Regions from separate parts of the Tardiphaga sp. 285_C5_N1_2 genome, predicted to be linked through region 4. Evidence: predicted binding sites of a transcription regulator. Region 4 holds the regulator's gene; each other region holds the start of a gene.
What was found. The regulator LexA, encoded in region 4, represses DNA repair genes until DNA is damaged. The targets are predictions, from matches to a motif close to TGTTCNNNNTGTGTTCNG.
Positions count from the first base shown of each region.

Region 1 (2,202 bases), 3.0 Mb from region 4:
CCACCTCCGCGAAGAAGTCCGAGACGATCAAGATGCTGATCACGCCGGGCTATGTGAAGGAGTTCTCCATCGAGCCGGAGCCGCCGCTCGATCCCGAGAAGATTCCGATCACCGATGCGCATCGCCGTAACGTGATCGATCCGATGACCGGCTCGCTGATGCGCGTCGGCGGCACCGGCGAATTGCTGACGCCGGATTCGTGCCGCACCGCCGCGTCGATCTTCGACGGCCGCATGCGCTACGATCTCAAGCTCGACTACAAGCGCATGGAAAGCGTGAAGGCCGAGAAGGGCTATCGCGGGCCTGCCATCGTCTGCGCCGTCTATTTCACGCCGATCGCCGGCTATGTGCCCGACCGCGCCGCCATCAAATATCTCGCCGCCCAGCGCAATATCGAAGTGACTCTGGTGCCGATCGCCGGAACCCGCGTGCTAGTGCCGTATCGCATGGTGGTGCCGACCCCGCTTGGCGTCGCCATGCTGGAAGCCACCGAATTCGTCACCACCCCCGCGCCGGCCAAGGCCGTGGCCAAGACGAACTGAGAGAACGAGGCAAGTTCTAAAGGAGGCGGCTCCACACACCGGCCTCATCCTGAGGAGCCGCGCCCTTGCGCGGCGTCTCGAAGGATGGTGACGGGTCTTGGCCCCGCCAGCTCATGGTTCGAGACGCGCGAAGCCGCCCTCCTCACCATGAGGGACCGAGACGGGACGCTGCCGCAAGGATGCCGCAAGACAAAGTGCGCCATCGCAGCATCGTCGCAAACGCGCCGCAGGATTTGCGCAGGATCCCGGCTTGACTCAAAGCCGGTTCGGAGTCCGTGCGCTGTTCATAACTTCGGGGATTTGTCGGCCCTTGTTGCGCTGTCACAAACTTGATCTAGTCAGTCTCGGAGAATGTCAGCGCGAGATGTTGGGGTGATGCGGCCAGGGAGGTGCCGAGTCACCGATTCGGGCCGCTTTCGTTCCGGACTCGTTCCAAACCATCAAAAAGCGCGGCTCTGAAGCGTCGTAACCTGTCTCGGTCTTGACAGTCGGCGACGCGGAAATATCTGAAAAACATGGCCTTTTTGTCTTCTCCGCCCACGCTGTCCAACGGCAGGGCCCCCGGCGCCGGCGTCACTGCAGTGCTCGGCCCCACCAATACCGGCAAGACCCATCTCGCCATCGAGCGCATGCTCGCGCATTCGTCGGGCATCATCGGCCTGCCGCTGCGCCTGCTGGCGCGCGAGGTCTATAATAAAATTTTGGACCGCGTCGGCCCCGAAGCCGTGGCGCTGATCACCGGCGAGGAGAAGATCAAGCCCGCCAAGCCGCGCTACTGGGTGTCCACCGTCGAGGCGATGCCGCGGGATCTCGACGTGTCGTTTCTGGCCGTCGACGAAATCCAGATCGCCGCCGATCTGGAGCGCGGCCATGTCTTCACCGATCGCATCCTGCATCGCCGCGGCCGCGACGAGACGCTGCTGCTTGGCGCCGCCACCATGCGCCCGATCATCGAGCGGCTGCTGCCCGGCGCCAGCATCGTCACGCGGCCGCGTCTGTCGCATCTGGAATTCGCCGGCGATCGCAAGATCACGCGGCAGCCGCGCCGGACAGCGATTGTCGCATTTTCCGCCGACGAAGTTTACGCCATCGCCGAACTCATCAAGCGCCAGCACGGCGGCGCTGCGGTGGTGCTGGGCTCGCTGTCGCCGCGCACCCGCAATGCGCAGGTCGCGATGTTCCAGAATGGTGACGTTGACTACCTAGTGGCAACCGACGCGGTCGGAATGGGCCTCAATCTCGACGTCGACCACGTCGCCTTCGCCAGCGATCGCAAATATGACGGCTATCAATTCCGCCGTCTGACGCCATCCGAATTCGCGCAGATCGCCGGCCGCGCCGGCCGCGCCACGCGCAACGGCACTTTCGGCACCACAGGTCGCTGCGAGCCGTTCGAGCCGGAGCTCGTCAATCAGTTGCAGAACCACATCTTCGAGCCGGTGAAGGTGCTGCAGTGGCGCAATTCGAAGCTGGATTTCTCGTCGATCGCGTCGCTGCAGGTGTCGCTGGCGGAGGTGCCGCGCCACGAGGCGCTGACCCGTGCGCCGATCGCCGAGGACCTGCGCGTGCTCGATCATGCCGTCCGTGACGTCGACGTGCGCGAAATGGCGCAGGGCAAGGCCGCCGTCGAGAAACTGTGGGATGCGTGCCAGATTCCAGA
Region 1 covers NZ_CP197241.1:167,657-169,858, forward strand. The annotation lists gene AB7951_RS00765 (DUF3108 domain-containing protein) at 1-542, shown strand, start outside; gene AB7951_RS00770 (helicase-related protein) at 1,058-2,202, shown strand, end outside.
Region 1: a site for LexA is predicted at 960-977, ahead of AB7951_RS00770 (helicase-related protein). Genes of this name have one in related genera too.

Region 2 (2,202 bases), 820 kb from region 4:
CGACAGCTTGACCCCGCAATGGGCCTCCAGCACTGCCAGCACCATGGACAGCCGGGAGGAATCCCAACCCACCACGGCGCGGCGCGGCGTGCCCAAAGTCGTCGGCGCAACCAGAGCCTGCAGTTCCACCAGCACCGGGCGGGTGCCCTCCATGCCGGCGAAGACGGCGGTGCCCGGCGAGCCGAGATCGCGATCGGACAGGAACAGCTCGGACGGGTTGGAGACCTCGCGCAGGCCAAGCCCGGTCATCTCGAATACGCCGATCTCGTCGGTCGGGCCGAAGCGGTTCTTCACCGCGCGCAGGATGCGGAACTGCTGCGAGCCTTCGCCCTCGAAGGACATCACGGCATCGACCATATGCTCGACCACACGGGGCCCGGCGATCTGGCCGTCCTTGGTGACATGGCCGACCAGGATGATAGTGGCCCCGGATTTCTTGGCGAAGCGAATGAGCGCCTGCGCCGAGGCGCGGACCTGAGTCACTGTGCCCGGCGCGGATTCCACGGTGTCGGTCCACATGGTCTGGATCGAGTCGATCACGATCAGCCGCGGCACCGTGCCTTCGGACAGCGTGGCGATGATATCTTCGACCGAGGTCTCGGACGCGAGCTGCACCGAGGCGTCTGCAAGGCCCAACCGCGACGCGCGCAGCCGCACCTGTGCCACGGCTTCTTCGCCGGAGATGTAAACCACGCGATGGCCCGCCCGCGCCATCAGGCTGGTGGCCTGCGTCAGCAAGGTCGATTTACCGATACCGGGATCGCCGCCGATCAAGAGCACCGAGCCGCGCACGAAACCGCCGCCCGTGACGCGGTCGAGCTCGCCCATCCCCGAGGCAATGCGCGGCGCATCGTTGCTCTGGCCGGTCAGGCTTTCGAGATTGAAGGTGCGCCCCTTGCGCTTGGAGCGCGCGCTGACCGGAATCGTGGTGACGCCGGTGGTGTCCTCCTCGGCCAGCGAATTCCACTCGCCGCAGGCGTCGCACTTGCCCTGCCACTTGTTATAGGCGGCACCGCAATTCTGGCAGACGAAGGAGAGGAGGTTTTTGGCCATTGGCGGAAGGAATCGCGGCTGTAGGTGTTTTTGGTTTGTTCTCTTGGTCTACGCGGTTGAACGGGGCATTTGCAAGTTTCTTCTCGAAGGGTTTGCCAGCCTCGCCAAGTGGGACGCATCGACCGGCACATGGGCAAGGTCTGTTCGGTTGCCAAAATTCCGACGCGCGAGAACTGGTCGGCAATGTCGGCCTGGATCGCCTTTGCCGCAGCGATGCCGGAGGTGCAGCCTCTGCAGCGGTCCTTCTTCAACTTGGCGATTGCTTACGCTCGGTGGACGCGCCGCGAGCAGAATCCAGATGCAAGCAGTGGTGAGCAATCGAGGCTGCTCGACCAACCAGCTGAGCCGAGTCCAGCGCTTCGCGAGTCCATTCATTCTGCGCAGTAGCTCGTGTGGAACTGCACGTGCGACGAATCCTTCATTAACCTCCGCTCGATAGCCTCACCGCAGTGTCGTCAGCGTGAGGTGTGCCGTGCGTATTTTGATGATTGTGCTGGGTGCAGCGATGCTGGCGACGCCGGTACTTGCCTCTGACTACCGTGATGCGCGCTATCGCGCCGGCACCGCGCGCTATCCCATCACGATGGATACCGGCATTCGCGCGCCGCCGCCGCTTTACTATGTGGAAGCGCCGCCACGTTATGTGCGGGATCTGAGAACGGGCGAACCGGGCCAATGGGTGGTTCGCCAACCGAGTGTGTTCGAGCAACTCTTCGGGCTGCCCCGCGACGGTTATTAAGATAGTCCGCAGGGACCGGTTGATCTCACGCTGCGCTGGGCTGTGAATCCAGACGCAGTGCAGCTGTGTCTGCGTTGGCATCCTGATAGTTGCCGTCATCAAATCTTAAGCACGTTCATCAAGGTAAATATCAGGACCGCGTTGACCGGTGGTGGTGCTTGGCTAAGTGTCGCGCATCAAAGCGATACGAACCCATTTCAAACAAGCTCGCCACGGGGTCTCATCATGACAAAATTGATTGCTGCTGCGCTGTTCGCCACTGTCGCCGGAATGGCGATGCCCGGTGTTGCCTCGGCTGGCTGCTATAATTGCTACGCGCCACCGCCGCCGTGCCAGACTTGCTATCAGCAGCAGGTGGTGCCGCCGCAGTATCGCACGGTCGAAGAGACGGTAATGGTCGCTCCCGGTCG
Region 2 covers NZ_CP197241.1:2,311,210-2,313,411, forward strand. The annotation lists gene radA (DNA repair protein RadA) at 1-1,053, opposite strand, end outside; gene AB7951_RS11075 (hypothetical protein) at 1,183-1,440, shown strand; gene AB7951_RS11080 (hypothetical protein) at 1,526-1,792, shown strand; gene AB7951_RS11085 (hypothetical protein) at 2,069-2,202, shown strand, end outside.
Region 2: a site for LexA is predicted at 1,079-1,096, ahead of radA (DNA repair protein RadA). Genes of this name have one in related genera too.

Region 3 (2,202 bases), 1.6 Mb from region 4:
CGCCCCTGGCCGAGGCGCTGGCTGTCATAGGAGAACCAGGCGCCGGATTTCTCGACGATTCCCGCTTTCACGCCGAGATCGAGGATTTCGCCCATCTTGGAAACGCCTTCGCCATACATGATGTCGAATTCCACCTGCTTGAAGGGCGGCGCCAGCTTGTTCTTCACCACCTTGACGCGGGTCGAATTGCCGACCACTTCGTCGCGCTCCTTGATCGCGCCGATGCGGCGGATGTCGAGACGGACCGAGGCGTAGAATTTCAGCGCATTGCCGCCGGTGGTGGTTTCCGGCGAGCCATACATCACACCGATCTTCATGCGGATCTGGTTGATGAATATCACCATCGTATTGGATTTGTTGATCGAGGCGGTCAGCTTGCGCAGCGCCTGGCTCATCAAGCGCGCCTGCAGGCCGGGCAGCGCGTCGCCCATTTCGCCTTCGAGTTCGGCGCGCGGCACCAGCGCTGCCACGGAGTCGATGATCAGCACGTCCACCGCGCCGGAGCGCACCAGCGTGTCGGCGATTTCCAGCGCCTGTTCGCCGTGGTCCGGCTGCGAGATCAGGAGTTCATCGACATTGACCCCCAGCTTGCGGGCATAGACCGGGTCAAGCGCGTGTTCGGCGTCGATGAAGGCGCAGATGCCGCCCTTCTTCTGGGCTTCCGCGGCGCAATGCAGCGCCAAAGTCGTCTTGCCCGAGGATTCCGGTCCGTAAATCTCGATCACCCGGCCCTTCGGCAGGCCACCGACGCCGAGCGCGATATCGAGGCCGAGCGAGCCCGACGAAATCACCTCGATGTCCATCGACCGGTCGTTCTTGCCGAGCTTCATCACCGAGCCCTTGCCGAACTGGCGCTCGATCTGGGAGAGCGCGGCCGACAGGGCCTTGGTCTTGTCCATGGAGGATCCTTCAACGATACGCAGGGCAGTCGGAGTGGTAGCCATTGATCTAGCTCCTTATGAAGGGATTCGCGACAGGACAAACGGCAAGCGCCAGAGGATAGCGGTGCTGTTCGGGTTGAAGATAATGTACCCCATCTGTTCTATGTTCGCAATATGTTCTTTTGGGAATTTTGGTACTGGCCTGTTTCCGACCTCAGTGGCCTAGTTTGATTTCGGCTGTGGCCTATTATGAAAAAATGACCGCAGAGAAAAAAATCGTTGCAACTGGGATTTGGCTTTACGACCGAACCGCCCCTAGGCGGATTGCTATCTACGCCCAGCCCGCGCGGTTTGCGTCGTCTCGATATGACAACGATGACCAATTGGACGAAAGCCGTCCGATTCCAGAAACGCCAGATGGACTCGTTTATTCGTGCGACCTCACGGGAGGGAGCCACCACACCCTCGACGAGGCGAAGGATTGGGCCGACCAACAACCATGGGGGCCGGTTGAATGGGACTAAGGCCGCCTCAGTGGGCGGCCTCTTTCATTCTTCGTCATCTTCGTCGATATCGTTCAAAAACGGCAGCCGCCCGATTGGGACTCATCCAGCCACTTTTGAACCTTCCTGCACGTTTCCCGCACAACAGGATGTTCGCATCGCTTATGCGTTCAATCCGACATGGGAAGGTCACACGCCGTGAAGACGATCGCACTGCTCTCCGCCGCTGCCCTGTTGCTCGTCGAACTCAGCGGCGCGATGCCCAGGTCGAGCGTGGGCGGCCCGATGACCATCATGCTGATCATGTTTATCGCCATGCTGGCGGTGGGAATTCACGACGCCTGGACAAAGAAGCGCGGCCCGCTTGGATGGATCGCGAGTATTGTCGCTTCGGTCATCGGCGGCTTCGTGGCAGCGAGCCTGGTCGGCGGGGTCATGGACATGATAGGCCCGCACCTGCACCTCAACGGGTCGCTCGCGTCCTCGCAACATCCTCTGCTCTATATCTCGCTCGCAGGCATGGCGATCCTCACGGTGCTCGGATCATGGATCACGCTGCAGATCCCAGGCTGGTTCGTGAACCGCAGCGAAGCACCCCGTAGCGGTGCATGAGGCGGATCACCCTTCATTGAACCTTCTTGCAGCTTTCCTGCACAACAGGGGGTGAAGCCAGAGTAAAATCCGATGAACAGAAATCAGCGCATGGTCGTGGCAACAGCACTCTGCGTGATCGCAACCGTGCTGGCATTTACATTTCTCGTGTGGTCACACGGGCACATATCCAACGCCGCAAAATTTGTCGTCTTCTATACGAACAC
Region 3 covers NZ_CP197241.1:1,525,056-1,527,257, reverse strand. The annotation lists gene recA (recombinase RecA) at 1-944, opposite strand, end outside; gene AB7951_RS07185 (hypothetical protein) at 1,583-1,996, shown strand; gene AB7951_RS07180 (hypothetical protein) at 2,069-2,202, shown strand, end outside.
Region 3: a site for LexA is predicted at 1,046-1,063, ahead of recA (recombinase RecA). Genes of this name have one in related genera too.

Region 4 (2,202 bases):
GGTACAGATCGGCATGCCCGCGCTGTTTGCCTCGCCCGATCATTCCGCGACGGCGCGCGTGGCGCTATGGGGCGGACGCGAGATCGCGATGCTCGTGCTGGCCTCGCTGGTCGCGGGCCTCGCCACCACGCCCTATGCCGCGTTTCATTTCCACCGCGTCACGCCCTATGGCGTTGTCGCCAATCTCCTGGCGATGCCGGTGGTCTCAGCGCTGGTGATGCCGGCGGGTATTCTTGGTTTGGTGGCCATGCCGTTTGGCTTTGACGGTGTGTTCTGGCGGCTAATGGATGTCGGCATCCAGTGGATGATCGTGGTCACGCAATGGGTCGCAGCCTTGCCCGGTGCCATCGGCCGGATGCCGGCCTTCGGCACTGGACCGCTGATATCAGCCAGTATCGGCATCATCGTGCTCGGATTGCTGCGCACGCCGTTGCGCTTCGCGGGGGCTGGCGTGCTGGTGCTCTCGATTGTATGGGCATTGCTGGTGAAGCAGCCGGATGTGCTGATCTCGGGTGATGGTCGCAGCGTCGCGGTACGGGGCAGGGACGGGCATCTCCACGTGATGCGCAGCGCCAAGGATACATTTTTGCTGAAAGAGTGGCTTGCCGGCGATGCGGATGCACGCCTGCCGACCGATGCCTCAGTCGGCCACGGCGTGTCCTGCGACCGCGACGGGTGCATCGCGGCGCTGGCCGATGGCGCTTTGGTGGCGCTGGTTCTACAGCCGGATGCTTTCACAGATGATTGCGAGAAAGCGGCGCTCATCGTCACGGCGCGACAATCGCCGAGGGATTGCAGGGCGCTGGTGATCGATCAGGATCGCTTGCAACGAAATGGTGCGGTGAGCCTGCAGCGAACCGCGAACGGCTTTACCATCGATGCCGTGCGACCGCGTGGCCTGGACCGTCCGTGGTCGCGCGCCATTCCTGATGAGCCCCAGCACGATCTGATCCCGAACAGTCGTACGCCACAAAATCGGCCGGTGGATGCGACGCCGGCGGAAGCCGATCTTCAACCCGAAGATCAGTAATCCGCCGAGGCGCAAATCTCAGTAGCGGCGATACAGGCCGATCAGCTTGCCCTGAATGCGCACCCGGTTGGGCGGCAGGATGCGGACCTCGTAGGCGTCATTCGCAGGCTCCAGCGCGATCGACGCGCCGCGGCGGCGGAAGCGCTTCAACGTGGCTTCCTCGTCGTCGATCAGGGCCACCACGATGTCGCCGGTGTCGGCGCTCTCGTTGCGCTGGATCAGCACGGTGTCGCCGTCGAGAATGCCGGCGTCCTGCATGGAATCGCCGCGCACTTCGAGCGCGTAATGTTCGCCGGAACCGAGCATGTCTGCGGGCATGCTGATGGTGTGGCTGCGCGTCTGCAGTGCCTCGATCGGCGTACCTGCCGCGATCCGGCCCATCACCGGGATGGCAACTGTGCGGCCATTGTCATCATCGCCGCTGTTGCTGGCGATGCTGGCGGCCGAACGCACCTTGCCAAGCGTGCCTTCGATGACGCTGGGCGTGAAGCCGCGGCGGCCGGTACCGCCGGTGACCGGCGCGCCGAGCTCTGGCAGCTTGATGACTTCGATGGCACGGGCGCGATTGGGCAGACGGCGTATGAAGCCGCGTTCTTCCAGCGCGGTGATCAGACGATGGATGCCGGACTTCGAGCGCAGGTCGAGCGCATCCTTCATCTCGTCGAAGGACGGCGGGACGCCGGCTTCCTTCAGCCGTTGATCGATGAATCGCAGGAGTTCGTATTGTTTGCGCGTGAGCATCTGAAGCCATCCTCAGTTGACGGTGTCGGCCGCCGCGTGCGTTTCAAAGGGCCTTCGAACGGTGAGCCTCAATCCTGAGACGATCGTTCAAAGATCGGTTGCGCGAGTTCGGGCACTCTCAAACTACTCAAAGCCACAGAATCTCGAAACAAATCATGAACGAACACTATATGTTCCATATGTGTTCTGCAATGCTTAATTTGCCGTCAACAGAATGCACGTTGAGGGAGGTTTGAGGAGGCTGTTCCTCACCAGTCGTCGATCCTCGACGGACATGGAAAATGCTTCCGCGGTCGCCTGGGCTACGCGGACGTCATGCGCCCAATGGGCGGCGGCGGAGTCGTGGAGCCGGTCGCCAGCGAGCGCTGAACCATGATCGTGTCGGCCCAGCGGCCGGAGCGATAGGCGACGCCGGGCAGCAAGCCGACGCG
Region 4 covers NZ_CP197241.1:3,128,003-3,130,204, reverse strand. The annotation lists gene AB7951_RS14960 (ComEC/Rec2 family competence protein) at 1-1,030, shown strand, start outside; gene lexA (transcriptional repressor LexA) at 1,049-1,771, opposite strand; gene AB7951_RS14950 (GNAT family N-acetyltransferase) at 2,074-2,202, opposite strand, start outside.